Regions from separate parts of the Paenibacillus sp. JT22N7 genome, predicted to be linked through region 1. Evidence: predicted binding sites of a transcription regulator. Region 1 holds the regulator's gene; the other holds the start of a gene.
What was found. Region 1 encodes LexA, which represses DNA repair genes until DNA is damaged. Its sites were predicted from a motif close to CGAACATATGTTCG; they were not measured.
Positions count from the first base shown of each region.

Region 2: the regulator LexA is predicted to act here: its motif matches at 3,363-3,376, upstream of recA (recombinase RecA).

Region 1 is NZ_JBXENY010000003.1:180,332-191,824, reverse strand. Features, by position in the region: gene rnz (ribonuclease Z) at 1-933, opposite strand, end outside; gene metH (methionine synthase) at 1,036-4,458, opposite strand; gene AC50Y5_RS09340 (1,2-dihydroxy-3-keto-5-methylthiopentene dioxygenase) at 4,639-5,181, shown strand; gene AC50Y5_RS09335 (HAD family hydrolase) at 5,295-6,080, opposite strand; gene AC50Y5_RS09330 (hypothetical protein) at 6,105-6,611, opposite strand; gene AC50Y5_RS09325 (aldo/keto reductase) at 6,719-7,705, opposite strand; gene AC50Y5_RS09320 (DUF896 domain-containing protein) at 7,737-7,940, opposite strand; gene AC50Y5_RS09315 (LysM peptidoglycan-binding domain-containing protein) at 8,289-8,669, opposite strand; gene lexA (transcriptional repressor LexA) at 8,905-9,525, shown strand; gene AC50Y5_RS09305 (topoisomerase DNA-binding C4 zinc finger domain-containing protein) at 9,647-9,856, opposite strand; gene AC50Y5_RS09300 (restriction endonuclease) at 9,904-10,218, opposite strand; gene AC50Y5_RS09295 (dipeptidyl aminopeptidase) at 11,006-11,377, opposite strand; gene AC50Y5_RS09290 (hypothetical protein) at 11,389-11,493, opposite strand, start outside; gene AC50Y5_RS09285 (accessory gene regulator B family protein) at 11,492-11,493, opposite strand, start outside.
Region 2 is NZ_JBXENY010000009.1:135,187-146,679, forward strand. Features, by position in the region: gene rny (ribonuclease Y) at 1-1,251, opposite strand, end outside; gene AC50Y5_RS23195 (RecX family transcriptional regulator) at 1,483-2,112, opposite strand; gene recA (recombinase RecA) at 2,232-3,293, opposite strand; gene AC50Y5_RS23205 (competence/damage-inducible protein A) at 3,554-4,801, opposite strand; gene pgsA (CDP-diacylglycerol--glycerol-3-phosphate 3-phosphatidyltransferase) at 4,960-5,535, opposite strand; gene AC50Y5_RS23215 (YajQ family cyclic di-GMP-binding protein) at 5,757-6,248, opposite strand; gene AC50Y5_RS23220 (helix-turn-helix domain-containing protein) at 6,286-7,185, opposite strand; gene AC50Y5_RS23225 (DUF3388 domain-containing protein) at 7,206-7,973, opposite strand; gene AC50Y5_RS23230 (DUF3243 domain-containing protein) at 8,171-8,422, opposite strand; gene ymfI (elongation factor P 5-aminopentanone reductase) at 8,529-9,257, opposite strand; gene yfmH (EF-P 5-aminopentanol modification-associated protein YfmH) at 9,272-10,558, opposite strand; gene yfmF (EF-P 5-aminopentanol modification-associated protein YfmF) at 10,564-11,493, opposite strand, start outside.

The sequences.
Region 1 (11,493 bases):
GCAGTCGCTGCGCCTTGCTATTTTGGCATGGAACAGATCATAGGCCGCTTCGGATTGCGGAAAAATACGCTGGGCCTCTTCTTTCAGCATCGGCATATCCTCAAGTAGAAAACGCGAGCTGAAATGCGTCATAATCAGCTGCTGCACACCTGCATCTTTAGCGGCCTGCGCTGCTTCAATCGTCGTCGAATGCCCATATTCATGCGCTTTCTCTTCCTGTCCTGCAGCAAACGTCGCTTCGTGAACGAGCAAATCTGCATTTTCAGCAAGCCGGGCCATGTTGGCACATGGGCTGGTATCGCCAGCAATTGCAATGATTCTTCCTTTTAATGGAGCTCCAGCTACTTCAGCAGCACGCACCGTCGTGCCATCTGCCAGCTGCACATCCTCGCCCTGCTTGAGCTTGCCATATAGCGGCCCTGACGGAACACTCAGCGCTTTCAAACGCTCTGTATTAAGCTTGCCCGGACAATCTCGCTCCAGCAAGCGGTAGCCATAACAGGGCAGGCGATGATCCAATGACCAAGCTTCCACAACGAATCGCTCATCCTCATGAATAACGCCATCCCCTTGGATCTCGGTTATGATCAGCTCATAGTCAATATGGGTTCCGCTCAGCCGCAGCGCGGTTCGCACCATCTCTTCAATGCCTACAGGACCAAACAAATGGAGCGGACCTTTGCCGCCGGAATAAGATCTTGTGCTAAGCAGACCTGGAATCCCAAAGGTATGATCACCATGCAGATGCGTAATGAATAGTGCATTCAGCTTGCCCATTTTCAGCGGGGATCGCATCATTTGATGCTGAGTGCCTTCGCCTGCATCGAACATCCAAAGCCCGCCATCCGGCTCTGGCAGCCGCAGCGCAATCGACGTTACATTGCGTTCTTTCGACGGCCGTCCCGCACCTGTTCCAAGAAACCAAATTTCCATGCCCCTACCGCCTCCTGTTCAAAAATAGGATAAAGCCTCCGCCAATCGCTAAAAACGATTTTGCGGAGGCTCTCCCTGCTATTCATGATGCTATTTATGCACCTAACGTTCAACCTTCTCAACGTTAAAATATTGCGCTTCCGGATGGGAAAACACCATTGCAGATACCGATGCTTCCGGCTCCATCATGAAACCTTCCGTCAACTCAACGCCAATATCCTCCGGCTTCATCAGCTCAAATAATGGCCCTTGATCTTCCAGATCCGGACAGGCTGGATAGCCAAACGATACGCGAATCCCTTGATAACGTGCGCCGTGGCGCTGCTTCATCGTCATCGTATGCGGATCCGGGTAGCCCCAAATATCCCGCATCATATGGTGGACGCGCTCAGCGAGTCCTTCCGCCACTTCAAGCGCCACCGATTGCAGCGCGTGCGAACGCAAGTAATCGCCTTGATCCTTCCATTGCCCCGCCAAATCGCGAATGCCTTCGCCTGCCGTTACTACAAGGAAACCGACATAATCCATAATGCCGCTATCTACAGGCTTCAGGAAATCCGCCAAACAAAGGAATGGCTCTACCTGCTGGCGCGGGAAGGTGAAACGTTTGATTTCCTTCGTCTGATCGTTAGCGTCGTAAATAATAATATCGTTGCCTGAGGACTGCGCCGGGAAGAAGCGGTACATGCCGTTAGCCTTCAAAATCCCGTTCGTCGTTCCTTCATGCAAAATGCCGTCAACCGTTTCTTTGAGATGAACCGCCTTCTCGTTCTTTTCCTTCAGCAGGTTTTCCACGTTGCCCTTCAGTCCTAGATGATGACCGAGCAGCATCTGCATATTGATATAAGGAATAATATGCGGCAGCGGAACATCGCGCAAAATGTGGCGATCCAAATCAGGCGGAATGTACACCGGCGCGTCTACTGAAATTTTTGAACGCTCGATTCGGGTAAGCTTAGGCAGCTCTTTGCTTTGAACCTCTTCTTCGCCGCCCGATGCTTTGTATTCCGCCATCTCATCTTCCATCCGTTGACGGTGGTCTTTATCCATCAGCTTATTGGCAATATCAAGCCCGTCCATTGCATCCTTCGCATACAGCACCAAGCCGTCATACTCGGGACCAATCCGTGTCTTTGTAAATTTCCGGGTCAACGCCGCACCACCGACCAGAATTGGCGCGTCAATGCCTGCGCTGCGCATATCCTGCGCTGTAATGACCATCTGCTGCGCCGATTTGACAAGCAAGCCCGACAGGCCAATCGCATCCGCCTTCTCATTGCGGTAAGCTTCTATAAGCTTCTCAGGCGGTACTTTAATGCCGAGATTAATAATCTTGTAACCGTTGTTGGACAAAATAATTTCAACGAGGTTTTTGCCGATGTCATGCACATCGCCTTTTACCGTCGCCAATATAATTTTCCCTTTTACGGACGATTCATCCTTCTCCATAAACTGCTCCAAATGAGCAACCGAAGCTTTCATGACCTCTGCGCTTTGCAGTACCTCCGCCACAATGAGCTCATTATTATTAAACAGTCTGCCGACCTCTTCCATCCCCCGCATGAGCGGTCCATTGATGACCTCCAGCGCCGTATATTTGGCAAGCGCCAAATCCAGATCAGGAATTAGTCCTTCCTTCGTACCTTCAACGACATAAGAACCCAGTCTTTCCTCCAGCGTCAGGTTGGAGATTTTCTCTTTCTTGACCACTTTCTTCTCGCGGAAGGCGGCAACGAAAGCAGCCAGCGTCTCGTCTGTCGTATTAAAAATCAATTCCTCCGCCAGTCTGCGCTCCTCTTCAGGAATCGAAGCGTAACGCTCCAGCTTCTCGGTGTTCACAATCGCATAATCAAGTCCCGCTTTTGTACAATGGTACAAATAAACCGAGTTCAATACTTCGCGACCCGCATCCGGCAAGCCGAAGGAAATGTTGCTCAGGCCTAGAATCGTTTTGGCAAGCGGATATTTTTCTTTGATTAGTTTAATACCCTCAATCGTCTCCACTGCGGAGCCAATATATTGCGGGTCACCAGAGCCAACCGGGAACATATTCGGGTCAAAAATAATATCCTCCGGGTTCATGCCATACTTATCAACAAGCAAACGGTAGGAACGCTCTGCCACTTCGAGCTTCGCTTCACGGCTAACCGCCTGACCGCGCTCATCAATTAGTATCATGACGACAGCTGCGCCATATTGATGGATAAGCGGAAGAATCTTTTCAAACTTGGCTTCGCCATCCTCCAGGTTAATGGAGTTAATGATCGCTTTTCCTTGCGAATATTTAAGGCCCAGCTCAATAATATGATCGTACGTCGAATCAAGCATGAGCGGCACTTTAATTTTCTTGACAACTTGCGGCAAAAAATGATGAACGGCGTACGCTTCATCAATATCCGTATCCTGCAAGTTAATGTCAATGACATGGGCTCCGCCTTTTACTTGCGCTCTGGCAATTTCCGAAGCTTCGTCAAACTTCTCTTCTTTGATCAGACGCTTGAACTTCCGCGAGCCGGAAATGTTCGTGCGCTCCCCTATCATAATTGGGCGGTTTTCCGGCTCAATATAGACGGTATCAATGCCGGATACTGCTGCAGGATGCTCGCCATATTTGGTACGCGGCGGATATTTCGCCATCGTCTCGACAAGAGCGCGGATATGGTCCGGCGTCGTACCGCAGCAGCCGCCAGCAATGTTAAGCCAGCCCTGCTCGGCAAAAGCAGACATTTTTTTCGCTAGCGATTCTGGCGACTCATGATAATTACCGTTCTCATCCGGTAAGCCCGCGTTCGGATAACAGCTTACTGCCGAATTGGCAATTTCACTAAGCGTACGAATATGGTCACGCATAAACTCAGGACCTGTCGCACAGTTTAGCCCCATAGATATTGGCTTCAAATGCTCCAGCGAAATATAAAACGATTCAATGCTTTGGCCCGCAAGCGTCGTTCCCATAGGCTCAATCGTTCCCGAAATCATGATCGGAAGCTCACGACCCATCGTCTCAAACGCATTGCGAATGCCGATGCTCCCCGCTTTTACATTAAGTGTATCCTGGGAGGTTTCAAGAAGCAGCGCATCTACATCTGCTTCCATGAGCGCAATGACCTGCTCGTAGTAGCTGTCCACAAGCTCTTCAAAAGTAACCCCGCCTGTTACAGAAAGCGTCTTCGTCGTCGGACCAAGCGCTCCTGCCACATAACGCGGATGCTCAGGCGTCGAATATTTATCCGCCGCTTCACGGGCAATTTTCGCCGCAGCCAGGTTGATTTCGCGCGCCTTTTCCGGTATATCGTATTCAGCCAGCACGACGCTAGTTGCTCCGAACGTATTCGTTTCCAAAATGTCCGTGCCTGCCTCTAAATATTGTTCATGTATAGTACGGATGACATCAGGACGCGTCAACACGAGTATTTCATTACAGCCGTCCATATCCTCACCGCCAAAATCATCCTCGGTAAGATCGGCTTGCTGAATCATCGTTCCCATTGCGCCGTCCAAAATCAATATCCGCTTTTGCATCATTTCTTGTATGGTTGGTTTCGACAATTATGTGCACCCTTCCTGTGAAAATCACTAAAGTTCAGTTTAACAGAATCGACGCAATGTGAAAAGCAATTGCAATCGACAATCGCTTGTTTTTGCATTATAATCATTATATATTTAATATAACATTTAATTTCAATAGGAAAAGAGGGAATTGTGATGGCTGAGATTAGAATTCGCAATACTGAGGAAAGAATATCTGGCGAGCAGAACGTTCGCGCGTTTTTAGAAAGCCAAGAAGTGCTTTATGAACACTGGGATGCTAGCAAGTTGCCAGGCCATCTGCAAGATAAATTTGTATTATCCGATGAAGAGAAAGCGGAAATTCTCGCTACTTACGATGTAGAAATTCGCGAGCTTGCCCAGCGTCGCGGTTACAAAACATGGGATATCGTTGCCCTTTCAGATGCTACCCCAGGTCTTGATGATATTTTAAAACGTTTTGAGCAAGTGCATACGCACACAGAAGATGAAGTGCGGGCGATTACAGCTGGACGCGGAATCTTTATTATTAAAGGCAGCGAAGAAGTCGGTTATTTCGACGTTGAGCTGGAAGCGGGAGACGTTATTTCGGTTCCAGAAACAATTCCTCACTTCTTCACATTGATGGATAACCGTCAAATCGTTGCTGTTCGCCTGTTTATTGAAACGGAGGGCTGGATTGCCCACCCGTTCGAAGACCCTGCTTTCACTAAAGCTTGATCGTTCCTTCATTGAATTGCGTCATTATACAGAGAAGCCCCTTGAGCCATGTCCAATGGACCAAGGGGCTTCTTCTTATGCTTTTGCAGCAGTAATGGCGCGAGTATGCGCGACTATCCCAGCAGCGGCAGCAATTCCTCTAAATGCTTAATTTCATATGTAGGCACAATTTCATCCGACCGAACAGCGCCATGGCGATTAATCCATACCGAATCCATACCAATGGCATTTGCACCTAAAATATCCGTAGTCAGTTTGTCCCCAACCATTATACCCTGCTCCGGTTCAATACCAAGGCGCTCCAGCGCATGGCGGAAAATCGAAGCGGCCGGCTTGCCTTCACCGAAAGCGCCCGAAATAATGATGTGGTCAAAATAAGGCGCAAGCTGTGGAACGCCTGTAAGCTTCTCCTGCTGCAAATCCGGTGAGCCGTTCGTTAGCAGCAGCAGCTTATACTTGCCTTTTAGCGCATCTAGCAATCGAAACGTTTCATCATATACAATCGGGCGCGCTCTGCGCTCTGCCGGAAACTGCTCGGCCAGTATGGCGCCAAGCTCTGGATTGTCTACGCCCAGCGCTTTTAGCCCTTTCGTCCATGCTTCACGACGATAAGCGGGTGCAAGCTGCTCCAGCTTTCTGAACTCCTCCTGTTCTCCCTCACGGAAGTTAGCCCATAGGCCTTCAAAAGGATTAATTCCGATCATTTTCGTGAAAGGGAACGTTTCATACGATTCATATAAGCTGCGAGCTTCCTTGCGAACAGCTTCCTCCAGCTCTACCGCATCTACGCCCGCTGCTTCCGCACCTGCTTGACAGGTCGCATCAAATGCTTCTTTTACACTACGGTCATCCCATAGCAGTGTGTCATCCAAATCAAATAATACCGCTAGCTTTGCCATTGTTCACTGACGCTCCTGGTCGTTTTATTTTTGTTCGTATGTTATGCCGTTATCTTTGGCAAATTGCTCTAATCTTGCGCTGATTTCATCCGTTGGATAACGATGAAATACTCGCGAAAAAGCCCACGTCGATCCTTTTTGCGGTTCAATCGTCACATAGCCAGGCTGTACGCGAATCGTCTTGATCGCTTCTGCACCTAGACGCTTGTCGCCAGTCATCTTGCGTGTTTGAACATAGTTTTTACCGATTGTAATATACGGGCGCCGCAGGAAAAATACAATTGCCAGAAATACATAGCAGCCAATTGTCACACCTAGCAAGGTATCGAATTTAAATTGCGGGTCCATTTGGGCAAGTATAACGTACATGGCAATAAACAGCAGGAGTAAAATCGGCGCAATATAGCTGCGGCCAACAAAACGATCTGATTGGGGGCCAGCTGGTTTAAAGCTTGGGCCGCCTTGTTTTTTGCGATTTTTGTTAATTTGGTTCGTATTTCGGCGCACCTTGCGCTCCCATGTACGTGACAAATTCGTTCCTCCTTATTATGGCTGCAGCACAAAATCACGCTTAATAAATCAAGTCAGACAAGTGATGCAGGCTGACACCGTATATCTCCAGGTTTCACAGTAATTCGTTAAAACGGACGTTTGAATTTTGCAATAAAACGATTCGGATAGTCTTCGGCAAGCGCGCTGACCTCATCCAGACGGTTCCATATTTCTTCAGGCATCGTCCAGCCGACAGCTCCCATATTATCCTCATATTGCGCAAGCGTACTAGCACCAAAGATTGGGGACGTAATGCCCTCCCTTTGCAGCAGCCAATTCAGTGAAACTTGAGCAGGTGTTTTATCAAGTTCCTTGGCAGCTGCTAATACAGCATCCAAAACAGCAAAGTTTTGCTCATTTGCCCGGTTTGCCCAAGCACTTTCGCCTACTTTGCTTGTCAATCTGCCCTCTGTCGGCTCTGTGCGATCATACCTGCCGGTCAGAAAACCGCCACCAAGCGGAGCCCATGGAATAACGCCAACGTTTTCTTCTAGGCAAAGCGACATCATTTCGCGATCCATCTGGCGACTAACGAGGCTATATTGAGGCTGCAGCGAAACAAAGCGTACATACCTATTAGCATCGCTCCATGCCAAAGATTTCATAAGCTGCCATGCAAAAAAGTTAGAACAGCCGATGTAACGCACCTTGCCTGATGTGACAAGATCATCGAGCGTCCGCAGCGTCTCTTCAATCGGCGTAGCATGATCCCATACATGAACCTGATACAAGTCAATGTAATCGGTTTGCAGTCGCTTGAGGCTCGCTTCCACGCCGTCCATAATATGCTTGCGGGACAGCCCTACTCCATTAATATCAGGAGATGTTGTCATTCTAACCTTTGTAGCAACGACCATCTCAGAACGACGGCCTTTAATCGCTTTTCCGACGATCTCTTCAGAGCGTCCGCTTACATAAACGTTCGCCGTATCGAGAAAATTGCCGCCGCGCTCCACAAAACGATTGATCATCTCAAGCGAATCCTGCTCATTCGTTGTATTGCCAAATGTCATCGTTCCAAGACAAAGTTCAGAAACAGCTAGTCCACTACGTCCAAGCAGTTGGTATTTCATAAAATGATGACCGCCTCTCCCATTAAAATAATTAATGCTGTGGCTTCTCGTCTCCCGCTTCACTCTCTTCATCTTCTACGAATTTAATCGTATCAAGCTGTTGGCGAAAATTGCTTTTAAACTGCTCCATATATTTACTGCGCAGCTCAGCCCGTTCCGTCAGTTCCTCGGGCGTCAAACCGACTGTTTTATTTTTACGGGATAATTCATTAATTCTGGCAATAAGCTCTTCCATTGATTGCTCACCTCACTTGCTGTACTTTTCCCAAACTCTTTCTACTTTGACATTACCAATACGCTGTTGTCAAGGTGAAACGGCTGTCGCCGTCCTTTGGCGGCGCAGCGCGTTTCAGTCCGAGAAATATAGAGAATGGATGAGAAAATCATATCCTTTCCTATATTTCAAGAAAATGGGGCTATAATTAAATACAGAATAGATCGTACAACGATAATGCTATCATTGTTCCGATCTATTCTGTATTTAGGTCGAGTATTCACGCTTCAAAAGTTACGAAGAACAGCTACATGATTTCCGTCATGCAAACAGCTTGCGTATAGTATAGAGGCATGCTTCTTAATGAAGCTATGGAGAAGGAATGACCAGCTTCTGCCCAGGCCATATATCTGGCGACGACAGCTGGTTGCGTTCCCGTATTTGATAAACGGACCAGCGTATATCATCAGAACTGTCCGAGTATTTACGTGCAAGCTCCCATAATGTATCGCCTTGCGCAACCACTACCGTCTGTTCTCCAGCAGACGCTGGCGCAACATGATTCACTGAAGCTTCTGTGCGCACCAATAAAAAACCAGAAAACAATACGATAAACAGAGTCAGACACACCGCCAACTTCAAAGCATAGTTGCTAAATCCAGCCATGCTGATTTGCCATTTCATCTTTGCCGCCTTAACAGGCGCTTTCTCTGAGAAAATAGATTGATAGGATTCTGGATAAATGATCATTGCCCTCACTCCCAAACGTTTGTTCTGTTTCGATATTAACACGAACATTTGTTTGTGGTCAACAGACAATGCGAACTTTTGTTTTTAGGAACTTATGTTTGTACGAACGGCGGTTCCATGTTATAATTTGAGAAATAAATACTCATATTGCACTTCAGATGAAGTGCATGGATCAAAGTTTCAATCAAAATTCATGTCGCACTCATCATGGAGTGCGTGAACTGGAGTGATCGTGTTGTCCAAAGCTTCCAATCGCCAGCAGTCGATTCTGGAATTTATAAAGAACGAAGTTCGCGAGAAGGGTTATCCGCCTTCCGTACGTGAAATTGGAGAAGCAGTTGGACTTGCTTCAAGCTCTACTGTACACGGTCATCTGGACCGTCTGGAGAAGAAAGGGCTTATCCGCCGCGATCCGACTAAACCTCGCGCTATCGAGATTTTGGATCAGGAAGATGTCGACGGGATTATCCGTCCTGCTGTTACCCATGTACCAATCGTCGGTAAAGTTACTGCAGGTGTACCGATTACCGCTACTGAGAATATTGAAGAATATTTTCCCATCTCTTCCCATTACGTAGGAGATGATGATGTATTCATTCTTAATGTCATTGGCGAGAGCATGATTGAAGCCGGCATACATAACGGCGACTACGTTATTGTACGCCAGCAGCAGACCGCTACTAACGGTGATATTGTGGTCGCCATGACTGAGCACGATGAAGCAACAGTCAAAACCTTTTACCGCGAGAAGGATCATATCCGTCTCCAACCGGAAAATGTAACCATGGAACCTATCCGCCTGAAGAACGTTACGATTTTAGGCAAAGTCATCGGCTTGTTCCGTGATTTTCATTAATCCTAGAAATTTCATACCCTTCATACAAGAATAAAGCTGCATCCTTGCCCGCACTAGAAACGGGTTGGATGCAGCTTTTTAATTTAGTCAGAGGATTTTTTCCAGCTATCGGTCTTCCTCCTCAGACTGCCTCGGTATGACGACATTTGGGAAAGCTTGAACAACCCAAAAACTCCCCACGCGCACTTTTACGACGAACTAATGGCTGGCCACATTTTGCACATGCTACTTCATTTCTTATTTGATTGGTAATTATTTTCTCTGTATTGTTTTGTTCTGTATTGGTTTGTGGTGTTGGAATTGATTTATCGGTATTGATCTTCAAAATCATTTCAATGAGCTCTGCTCGATCAATAAGCCGAACGGCATTTGACTTTGCTAATGTGACTGCAGCTGCGTCACCGTTACCTTGTAGCCATGAGCCTCTAAAAGATGTCCAAGATACTTCTCGAACTGTCGGCCCTCCATCTTATCTATTTCTGCGATACCGGAACGCTTAAGGCGTTCATTACGTTTGCGAGCAATTGATATCACTACATTTGCATACAACAACATAACCGCACCAAATGCCACACCCGCAAAAATAAAAGAATTTGCAAGCTTGTACGCACCAAAACCTGCACCCAGCATAAGAAGCAGCACAAATGCTTGTACTGGGTCCAACTCCTGTTTCTTCCTTCTACGTTTTGCCATATTTAGATCCCTTTCGCTCAACATAATATACCTTATATCGGAAAATATAATAGGAATTTATACTTAATAATAAAAATATAAAAACGCTCGAGTCTACTCACTTCACTTAACTTTGTTTCCTCACGGTCAGTTGTGTCGATTTTCACAATAACTACCACCATATAAAAAGGCTGACACAAAGCACTACTGATATCTACATCAGTAATACTCGTGTCAGCCCTCTCCAAATTTACAATCGGTTACCGGTATGTATGCTATTGTTTCATCATTCATTTGATGTCATGGATCTGATCGAACCCAGCGAGGAAGAGCTCAACATCCCGTAATCAACAGTATAGCGCAGTGAAACTAGTTTCAATTCGCTGGACTGTGAGACGAAAATGAATGCGGCTTTATCTCCCCGCTGCCTGGAACTCGATCATTCCTGCTTTAATATCTTTCTGTCTCTATAATGATATTTGTTTCCCTCTGTTTTACATTTTTAATATATCACAGGATCCCATACCATTTTGTCGTTTTTTGTCGAAACGTTTTGCGCATTCTATACTAGTATCGATTTATATTGACATAATAATGAAAATGTGTATTAAAATGATTCTACCCACTTCTGGATTGGCTCTGTTTAAGCAGGTGTTCCTCTAAAGATAATTTTCCTTTAGCTTCATTCGCTGTATAACAGCCTTCGAAATACTCAGTTATGGAATAAAATGTTCTATTAACCTCCTAAATTTGCTGTACATTTACGAGGATATATGTTTTATACAAAAGAACTGATCCCGTGATGGGATCAGCTCTTTTGTATTAGGTGTTCTACCAAATAAAGTTTCCCTTTCGCCACACTTGTTTCATAGCCCCCGGGGAAATGCGCTGTGATTGCATAGCTTTCGACGGTTACAGCTTGAATATAATTGATATTAACAAGATTAATGCTATCCAATAGAACAAAGCCTAATGGTAAAAATATTTGCTTACAGCCTTCCAGTGTCAGTATTACCGTAAATACACCTTTGGCTGTATAAAATCTCGGGACAGAATAGTTTTTCTTAGGCTGGAAAACATCTACGAAAAAAACTTCACCCAATTTGAATGTATCAAATTGCTCCCCGTCTATCACATTGCCATACACCCGTTGTCCAAGAATTTCAGTTGTCATATTCATTAGCGGACCATCTACTTACGAAGTTCTTTCGGGATAGGTTGCGCTCCGATGAATGTTTTAAAGCTTTTGCCTTCTGCTGAACGTTTAGCACCTTTTAGCAGCTTCACCGCAATTTT
Region 2 (11,493 bases), on a different contig from region 1:
GTCAGCTGCACCAACCAGCATTGCGATAACCGAAGTGGCTTCACAATCGCCATGGTGGGAAGCGATACTGTTAATAACAACAGGATGTTCTTTGTACTTCTTGGCTAATTCAACGCCAATCTCAACGTGCGAGCCTTCAACCTCATGGTCAAGTGCTTTACCGATGTCATGCAGCAAGCCTGCACGCTTCGCGAGAGTAATATCCTCGCCCAGCTCGGCAGCCATAAGTCCAGTCAAGTAAGCAACCTCCATGGAGTGCTTGAGCACGTTTTGACCGTAGCTTGTCCGATACTTGAGTCTTCCCAAAATCTTAATCAAGTCAGGATGCAAGCCATGCACACCCACCTCAAAAGTAGCTTGCTCACCGTATTCACGGATACGCTCGTCCACTTCCTTGCGTGATTTCTCAACCATCTCTTCAATACGAGCAGGATGGATACGTCCGTCAGCGACAAGCTTCTCAAGTGAAGTTCGGGCAATTTCACGCCGGATAGGATCGAAGCCGGACAGGATGACCGCTTCCGGTGTATCGTCGATAATGAGATCGATACCGGTCAATGTTTCCAGAGCGCGGATATTACGACCTTCGCGTCCGATAATGCGGCCTTTCATTTCCTCATTCGGTAAGGAGACGACTGATACAGTCGTTTCTGCTACGTGATCAGCCGCACAACGTTGGATAGCGAGCGATATAATATCACGTGCTTTTTTATCTGCTTCTTCTTTAGCCTGCTGCTCGATTTCCTTGATCATCTGCGCTGTCTCATGTCGTACTTCCTGTTCAACATTAGACAAAATAATCGATTTCGCACCTTCCATCGTCAAGCCGGAAATTCGCTCCAGCTCGCTAAGCTGCTGCTTATAGATGGTATCAATCTGTTCTTGGGTTTCATCGATCCGTTTCTCTTTGTTGGCAACTAATTCTTCTTTGCGTTCCAGCGCTTCTAATTTTTTATCCAACGACTCCTCTTTCTGGAGTAAACGTCTGTCCTGTCGCTGAACCTCATTACGACGTTCACGAATGTCTTTTTCAGCTTCGGTACGAAGTTTGTGGACTTCATCTTTCGCTTCCAGCACCGTTTCCTTTTTCTGCGCTTCTGCTTCTTTTTTCGCATTTTCTACGATTTGGATAGCAGCCTGCTCAGCACTGGAAATTTTGGCTTCGGCAATCGACTTTCGAATAAAATAACCAACTCCAAAGAAAATAACGCCAACAACGAGACTGATCAAGATCGTCCAAATAGGATTCATCCTCTTGTTCACCTCCTCGTTGCATTCACAAAAGCAAACGCTTGGAATGATATTTGATTTTAGTCGGTTTCCATACCGTTTTCATCTTCTAACAACTTGCCGAAAATAATCTTCTCAAATCAATTTTTGGAAGGAAAATAGATTTGATGTGGAAGGAATACAAATTCATTTTATCTTTTGGTAAAATCAATTGTCAAGCAAAAGCCCAACGTGATCTTTTTGCTTTATTGATTATGCATTCTCTTCCGCTGATTTTACTGCGGCTTTAATAATGTCTACAGGAAAGCCCCTTCGTATTAAAAAAGCTGCCAGCTTGCGTCTGCGCTCAAACGGCTCGCCTTTTATAGTTCGCCATTTTTTGGAAGCGGTAGCAATAGCTGTTTCAAGCTCCATCTCACTGTCAATTGCCGAAGTAGCGGCAAGCGCAGCTGTTTTGGACACACCCCGCTGCAGCAATTCCTGCTGAATGTAACGCCTGCCCTTCTGGCTGCTTTTCATTCGCTGAGCAGCAAATTGCATCGCATACTGTTCATCATCCACAATATGTTCCTTTTCTAAACGCTCAATGGTGTAATTAATATGATCCTCAGCAATTAGTTTCCGTTTCAGATACTGCTTTATTTGCTTGCTTGTCCGCGGCTTAAAACCCAAATAATAAACCGCCATCGCATAAGCGCGATAACGCTCGTCCTCGCTGCCAATTTCCTCTATTTGCGCCTCTGTAAGAAGTTGTCCTTTAAACAGTGTATGGCGGATCAACAGATCCTCATGAACCGATAAAATCGGCTCTTCGCCTTCCGCGAATATAAGATAGCGGCTTCGATGCTTGCTGTCTTTCTCAACCGCTCTGATTTCAATCATAGGCCCTCCATGTTACGTTTTGCAACTAGTTATAAATGCTAAATAAAACAAGTTCGCCGTCCCTAGAAAGGAACGGCGTCATCATCATTCTTTATCCATTTCGCTACTAATTGAGCGTATTAGTCCAATTCAGACTCATCAAAATCGTCTTCATCCTCTTCTTCTTGACCAAGACCTGTCGCTTGAGTAGCAGTCGCTACCAAGTTGCTGGCATCACGAATTTGCTTATCAATGACGTCTGCAATATCTTCATGGTCTTTCAAAAACTGCTTAGCATTTTCCCGGCCTTGACCGAGGCGCTCGCCATTGTAAGAGAACCATGCACCGCTTTTTTGTACAATATCGAGTTCAACGCCCAAATCAACGAGCGTACCCTCTTTGGAAATGCCCTCACCGTACATAATGTCAACCTCGGCTTGCTTGAACGGCGGAGCCACTTTGTTTTTGACAACTTTAATACGTGTACGGTTACCAATCATATCATTGCCTTGCTTCAGTGTCTCAATCCGGCGGACATCAAGACGTACGCTGGAATAAAATTTCAAAGCGCGTCCACCTGGTGTCGTCTCAGGGTTACCGAACATAACGCCGACTTTCTCACGCAGTTGGTTAATAAAGATCGTAATCGTCTTCGATTTGCTGATGGCTCCGGATAGCTTGCGAAGTGCCTGTGACATTAGGCGTGCCTGCAAACCAACGTGCGAGTCACCCATGTCGCCTTCGATCTCAGCCTTAGGTACAAGTGCTGCAACAGAGTCGATAACAACAATGTCAACCGCGCCACTACGAACGAGCGCTTCTGCAATTTCCAGCCCTTGCTCCCCTGTATCTGGCTGGGAAAGCAGCAATTCATCGATATTAACGCCCAGCTTGCTTGCATATAACGGATCAAGTGCATGCTCCGCATCGATAAAGGCAGCTTGTCCGCCTGCACGTTGAACTTCTGCAATCGCATGAAGCGCAACGGTCGTTTTACCAGATGATTCCGGTCCATATACTTCAATAATACGTCCTCTCGGGAAACCCCCGATTCCAAGTGCGATATCTAAAGCAAGCGAGCCGCTCGGCACGACCTCCACTTGCATATGTGTTGATTCCCCTAGTTTCATGATAGAGCCCTTGCCGAATTGTTTCTCAATTTGACGCATAGCCATATCTAACGCAGCACGACGATCAGCCAATCAACTCACATCCTTCGTTATTTATAATATAATGATAACCTTTTTCCGACCCTTTGCCAAGCACTTTTTCGAACATACATTCGTTTTTTTTGTGAAGCCGACGGAAGGCATGCAACTTTTAAATATCTGTAACTAAACAAAAAAAACCGCAGCAAAGTTATCTTCGCCACGGTTCTTCCGTAAGTTGAGTTCAGTATACGCCCGTTTCCGGCAAAAAGCAACACCTTTCGCCAAATTTTGGTCGAAGAACTCTTATATAGTTAGTTTTGAATTGCAAGCCACAAACGGTACAGCAATGTTTTTACAGCGCGAACGCGAATAATCGTCCGGCTGCCGCTTAATTGCAATGGATAAACCATCGTCTCCTTGCCACGCTCGGCAATAGCTATATAAACAAGCCCTACCGGCTTGCCTTCACTCTCCGCAGGGCCAGCAACACCTGTTATAGACACGCCGAAATCGCTGTCTGCGAGCTGCTGCACCCGCTCAGCCATTAGCGCAGCTGTCGATTCGCTTATGGCGCCAGGAGCCCCTTCGCCCTCTAGCTGCGCAAGAGGTATGCCTAGCAGCGCATGCTTCATTTCATTCGTATACGTTACAACACCGCCCGTGTATTCCCCACTGCTTCCAGGTACGCTCGTAATCAACTCTGCTAGCAGACCGCCGCTGCAGCTCTCAGCACTAGCTAGCTTGCGTCTGCTAGCGCGAAGCAGTCTTATGACCGCCTCCTCCAGCGGAATGTCCTCTTGGGCGTATAGATGCTCTCCAATGCGTTCAATAATCTGCTCCACTGTCGCATCAATCTTGCCATCAGCCTCTGCCTGTGTGGCCGCCTTCGTCGAAACGCGAATAGCTACCTCGCCTTCCTTCGCATAAGGAGCAATTGTCGGGTCAACCTGAGCCTCGATTAGATCGAGCAGTTTAGCCTCCAAATTGGATTCCCCAATGCCTGCAAACTTCAGCAACCGCGAATAAAGCGGCTGCTCATGCCCGAGCAGCGTCCGCAGCCATTCCTTGCCCGGCCCGTCGATCATCGGCTTCATTTCCCGTGGAGGTCCCGGCAGCAGCATATAATGCGTGCCATCCTCCGTCAGAGCGTTGCCTACCGCAAGGCCCGCCGCATTGTGCAGCGGTACGCTTCCATCGATAGACAATGCCTGTCTGCGATTGCTTTCAACCATATGTACGCCTCTTGAGCTGAACAGCTCTTCGATTTTATCCATGGAAGGCTTGTGCAAGGACAAACCACGGCTCAAATAAGCAGCCAGCACATCCTTCGTCAAATCATCAAGCGTGGGCCCCAAACCGCCTGTAAACACGAGCAGGTCAGCGCGTTCTCTCGCTGTCACAATTGCTTTGCGAATACGCTCGGGGTTATCCCCGACTACGGTTTGAAAATAAACATCAATGCCTAGCGCGGCCAGCTCTTGGGACAAATACTGTGCATTTGTATTTACAATCTGTCCGAGCAGCAATTCTGTACCTACTGCAATAATTTCTGCTTTCATGCTATTCATCCTCCTTTAGGTAATGGCAGCGCCATTTCGCGATGAAATATAAGCCCATTATAGGGGTGTAACTTATAAATTTCTTATATTTTAAGCAAAAGCATCCTTCCCGAAACAGGAAAGATGCTTTTCAAAAAACGGCAAAGCGCGTTTCATCGTTATTCAACCGGTATTAGATGTTTATTTTTCACAAAATAATCAATTCCGGAATAAAGCGTAATCGCAACTGCGACCCAGCTTGCAATCAAATCAAATGGAAATGAGATGAAAGCAAATGGGAAATTGTTAAGCAAAAGCGAGATAATCATCGTAATTTGTATAGCTGTTTTCCATTTGCCCCAGTTGCTGGCCGCCATAACACTGCCCTCAAGCAGCGCAATTTGACGAAGTCCCGTAACGGCGAATTCACGGCTAATAATCAGGATGGCAATCCAGCCAGCCAGCTTATCCATCTCCACAAGGGAAATCAGAACCGCAGCCACAAGCAGCTTGTCAGCGAGAGGATCGAGAAGCTTGCCTAAGTTGGTTACGATTTTGTTCTTACGGGCGATATACCCGTCCAAACCATCCGTACTCGCTGCCACAATAAAAATAATCGCCGCAATAATCTGGTTATATGTAATGGAATAGTCATCAAATACAACTGAGCCCACATTCATATTAACGAGTAGGAAAACCATAATAATCGGCACTAAAATAATTCTAACCAGCGTGATTTTATTGGCGAGATTCATACCTCATCCTCCCCGAATAAAACAAAATCCGTCCTGCCATTGCCTATCATTGCAATCACCTGTTCTGTCATCTGCGTCTCCCCAGATCCCTTCCGCGAAACTATCTTATCAAGTATAATACATTGTTTAATCTGGTGTCAAAATGAAGAAAAACAGGTTTAACAAAGCCCCCTTCTCCCGCCAAAAGCGAAAAAAGAGGACTTCAATACCGCCACATGCGGTTAACGATAATTTGTAAATTGCAGCTCAATCGGCAAGTTAGCACCGCGCAGCAAATTCATAACAGCTTGCAAGTCGTCACGGCTTTTGCCGCTTACGCGAATTTGATCGCCTTGAATCAGGCTTTTCACCTTAAGCTTCGAATCGCGAATCAAAATATTAATTTTTTTGGAATGCTCCTGATCAATGCCCTGCTTAAGCTTTACATGCTGACGAACAGTATTCGCCGAAGCCGACTGAATTTTGCCGTAATCCATATTTTTGATCGGCACGCCGCGTTTAATCATTTTCGATTGCAAAATATCAATTACACTGTTCAATCTGTACTCATCATCAGAGACGAGAACCAGCTCTTCATTTTCCAGCTTAATGCTGCTTTTGCTGCCTTTAAAATCAAAGCGCGTCTCGATTTCACGCTCCGCCTGCTGAATCGCATTGTTTAGCTCCTGCATGTCCACCTTGGACACAATATCAAATGAACTTTCTGAAGACATGTAACTCCACTCCCCTATAAAATAGCTATTATCCGTGTTATGGCGTAGCCGAACCGGTCGCTTCCGGGCTGCCTGCATTCGCCGATGCCGCCGGATTCAACTGGATTTTTTTTGAGCCTGCACGGTCCCCATCGGGAACAAGCACGCCATCAACTGAAATCGTGACCAGATCGGCACGGCCCACATTGATATATAACGGCTGAGTCAATTCAAAGTTCAATGTCGAGCCGTCATTTGCATTTTCCGATAGCAGCGCGCTGCCTTTTGAGCCGCCTTCACGAACTTCCATCCAGCTTTTCCCGCCAGCAACCTTGATTTCCAGCTTGTGCACGGCTGTTCCTGGACCTACATCATAATGGTCGACTTTGCCGATTTTCGATGAAAAAGTAACCGTCACATCCTCCTGAATCGTCGGTGTAGGAGATGGTGTAACCGTAGGCGCAACAGCACCCGTTGACGCTCCAGCTTCCGGCGTTGGCGTAGGTGGTGCAGATTCATCGGTAATTTTCGTACCTTGATCAACCATATCAGAAGGTTTGTCTTTTTGATTAATGACAAAAATCCATACGACCGCCACAATCAAAATCAAAAATGACCACATCATCACATTAAAGCCGAGCTTGCCAATACGGTCAGAGCCGACAGACTGTACGCGTCTGGGCGGCCTTGTGGTAACAGGCTCCGTTAATGTTTCTGTAATCGTATTCGGTACTTCCTTCTCGTGCAGGCGCAGCACCTCTTCGGTATCAAGCCCTACAGCTTCGCAATAATTTTTCACAAAGGCCCGCAAGTAGAAGCTTCCCGGCAGCACGCTGTGATCGCCGCTCTCGATAGCTTCGAGGTAGCGTTTGCGAATTTTCGTCGTTTCCTGAATATCGTCAAGCGTCAGCCCGCGTTCTTCACGCGCCTTGCGGAGCAGCGCTCCAAGATTAGACATGCCTGCTTCCTCCTTTCAACTTAAAAATCATCCGAGTAATTTGCAGTAAACGATTCGTACGTAATTTCCTCATCCGGCGTATTGCGCAGCTCTATAATAATATCAAAATGGCTGTGATCGTATTGGGACTCTTTAATAAAAATATCGGGATGCTCAATGACCTTCGTCGAAGGCATAGCCATAATTTCCTGCAGCAAGGCATGATGGCGCTCATTGGAACGAATCGTGCTCACAATGCCGTCAATAATAAAAATATTATTTTCGTTCATTTCTTCTTCCGACAGCTGGCTTCTTACCGTTTGGCGGAGAAGCGTTGAAGAAACGAACGCCCACCGTTTATTTGAGCATACGCTGCCAGCGATGATGGATTCTGTTTTCCCTACGCGCGGCATGCCACGTAAACCTATTACCTGATTGCCTTCACGTTTAAACACTTCGCCAAGAAAGTCAACGAGAATACCCAGTTCATCGCGGGTAAAACGGAATGTTTTGCGATCGTCAGAATCCCGTTCGATATATCTTCCATGGCGCACAGCTAAAATATCTACAATAGTTGGCGTCCGCAGCTTGTTCACTGTAATATTATCAACTTTTTTCAGCATTTTGCCGAGCAGCACGATTTTTTCTTCATCATCGGTTTGCAGCAGCATGCCGCGCGTCCGGTCTTCTACACCGTTAATCGTCATTATATTAACTTCCAACATACCAAGCAAAGAAGCTATGTCGCCGAGCAAGCCTGGCCTGTTCTTATGTATCTTATATTCCATATACCATTGTTTTGATTCCAGCCTAATCACCATCCCAGCACATTGTTGACCGTACATTTCCTGTTGTCCGTCAAAATCTTATTCTACAATTTTCGCCACAATCCTGCAACCTCACATCAAAACTATTGAAAAGATAGCGGCCGGTGCTTGCGGTTATGATTCATATTCGCAGAAAAGCCTCCGTGCGGGAGGCTTTTCTGCGAATAACATGTAGCGGATTACGCCTTTTGTACCAGCTTTATCATGAGGCAGGCTAGAACTTTACGCTCGGAATCGTCGCCTGCATCCCACAGTTCCTTCAATACGCGCTGCTCCTCATTTTTCGGATCGACCTTTTCATCGAGAAAAGAACCGATTTCGAAGGCCAGGCTGGTGATGGCCTCATCATTCATTCCGATTTGCTTCGCATGCTGCACCTTGTCAGCCAAAAACTGCTTCCACGTATCGAAGTTTGTAAGAACGGTTGACATTTTTCTTCGCCTCCTTGTTTTGTGAAGAATCATCAACAGTCATTATTTTGCTTCGATACGAGGCAGATTATGCGGATCATTTGCCATCAAAAAACAGCATTTTTCCTTACGTATGCCAGCCGCCATTCGGACTTATGACTTGACCTGTAATGTAGGAAGATTCCGGCAGGGAGAGAAAATAAACGAGCGAAGCGACTTCATCCGGCTGGCCGAGGCGGCCCAGCGGAATTTCCTGCTCTAATGCTGTTTTCTCATCCTCATTGAATCCATCCATCATTTCGGTGTTTACCGCTCCAGGAGCAACCGCATTGACTGTAACGCCCGACGGCGCCAATTCCTTAGCCAAAGCTTTCGTGAAAGCGTTCATCCCTCCCTTGGAAGTGGAATACAGCACTTCACAGGAGGCGCCTGATATTCCCCAAACGGAGGAAACATTAATAATTCGGCCGAAACGATTTTCAATCATGGGCGGCATAAAAATCTGGCTGCACAAAAACATTCCCTTCAAATTGACAGCCATCAGGTCGTCCCATTCTTCCTCCGATACGTCCATGAGCATGCCATAATGCGCAACACCGCCATTGTTAACGAGTATATCAGGCATTCGGTTATGTGCCTCAAGCTTGTCTCGCATGCGCAGCAGCTGCTCCTTGGAGCGCAAATCAGCGGTAATGGTCATTGCATCTCCGCCAAGCTGCAAGCATTCCCTTGCTGTTTCATTTGCCGCCTCATGGGCGTTTAAATAATGGATGACGACATTCATGCCTTCCGCCGCGAAGCGCCGCGCAATTGCGGCGCCGATGCCACGGCTTCCCCCTGTTATAAGCACAGTCATCTCCCCCAGCGTCTTCACGCCTCAGGCTTCTCCACTATTGATACCGCCAGCTGATTAAAATCGAAATGCTCGCGCAGGCGCTCATTTGCCTGCTCAAGCGTACAGCTTTCATACAACGGCAGTACATCAAACATATCGCTGTCGCGGAAGCGGTAGCGTGTAAATTCGCCTGCGATGGATTCAGGGGAGTTCAGCATCCGCAAGTAACCGCCGATTTTTTTTCGTTTTGAGCGTTCAAAGGCGATTTCATCGAGTCCACTCTCAAGCGCTTGCTCAATAGCAGACTTAACACGAGCTAGCAGCTGCTCTGGATTTGGCGTATCTCCGCCAAGCACCGAAAACGCATAACCCGGATTTGCATTATATTCGGTTCCAAAGGAATCGGAAATAAGCTGGCTTTCATATAGCTCTTCATACAAAGCGGAGCTTGGCCCGAACAATACGTCCAGCATCAGCTTGGAAGTAACTTCCTGACGCAGCAGCTCTTCGCTGGATAGCCCTGTGTTTTTCTCCTTAAAGCCAAACATGCATTTTGGCAGCGATACCGGAAGCTTCGTTACTTTATGCGGCGTTTTGACCGAAGTCGGCTCATCCTCAAATAAACGACGTATTTCACCCTGCGGCTTGAAGTTTTTAGCCGCTTGATTGCGCCTTACAAGCTCAAATACTTCCTTCGCATCTACGCCGCCAACGACGAACAGCAGCATATTGGATGGGTGGTAAAAGGTTTCATAGCACTGATACAGCGTTTCCTTGTCAATTTGATAAATCGACTCTACAGTGCCGGCAATATCAATATGAACCGGATGGGTGTGGTACAGCGCATCAATAAGCCCAAAATAAACGCGCCAATCGGCATTATCCTTGTACATATTGATTTCCTGTTCGATAATGCCTTTTTCCTTGTCCACATTCGTATCGGTGAAATAAGGATTTTGCACGAAATTAATGAGCGTCTCTAAGTTGGCAGGAATTTGCTCCGTCGCTGAAAACAAATAGACAGTACGGTCGAAGCTCGTAAAAGCGTTCGCTGAAGCGCCTTGGGAAGCAAACGTAGCGAAAATATCGCCAGTTGGCTCCTCGAACATTTTATGCTCCAAAAAATGGGCAATACCGTCGGGAACTTTGACCGCTTCCCCATCGCCGACTGCAAACCAATTATCTACGGAGCCATATTTCGTCGAAAATGTTGCGTAGGTTTTATGAAAGCCCTCTTTAGGCAGCACTATGACTTCAAGCCCATTATCCAGCACTTCACGATAAAGCGTCTCCTGTACGCCCTTATACTCCAATGGTTGCACGATGGTTACGCCTCCTTCCGATCACGCAAATAATAAATCGTATCGAGCTGCACATTTTGTGCGACTCTGACAATATCAGCAGCAGTAACGGCCTGCACCTGCTCAAGCAGCTTCTCGGCACTTCTTTCCTTGCCGGACAGCACCGCATTAAAATCGTAAGCAATCATTTCATAAGCGGAATCCTGCAGCTCGCGCAAATGATTCGCTATCATCGCTTTCGTCTGGCTCATTTCAAGCTCGGACAGCTCGCCTTGACGCATGCTCTCAAGCTGCTCGCGAATAATTTTGACCGCTTTCTCATAGTTCTCGATTTCGATGCCTGACTGCACCGTGCATATGCCTTTATGTCCATCAAGACGGGAAGCGGCATAATAAGCCAAGCTTTCCTTCTCACGCACATTTAAAAATAGCTTGGAGTGCGGATATCCGCCCAGCACACCATTATACATAAGTGCTGCTGCATAATCATCATCGCCATAAGCGACGCCCGTACGCAGGCCCAAATTAAGCTTCCCTTGGGTCACATCCATCCGTTCAACAACCGTATGAACCTCGCGCACCTGGTGAGTAACGTCTGCCTTTGGATAATTTGCCGCTGCTCCGTCTGTCAGCTTGAATGCATCACGTACATAAGCTGTCACTTCCTCAAGCGTAGTATCGCCTACTACGTACAAATCGAGCGCCGCTTCATCAAGCCACTTCTTATATTGCTTGTAGAGAGATTCCGGGGTTATCTCGTCAATTACAGCCAGCTTGCCAAGCGGATGCAGCCTATAAGGCTCATTCGCGCACATTTCTTCAACGCAGCGCTCAGCGGCATAGCGAATTTTATCATTGACGATGGACTCCAGCCGCTTCGTGAGCGTCACTTTCTCCGCATCGACGTATTTGCGGCTGAATGCGCCATTTTCCAGCAGCGGCTCAGTCAGCACCTC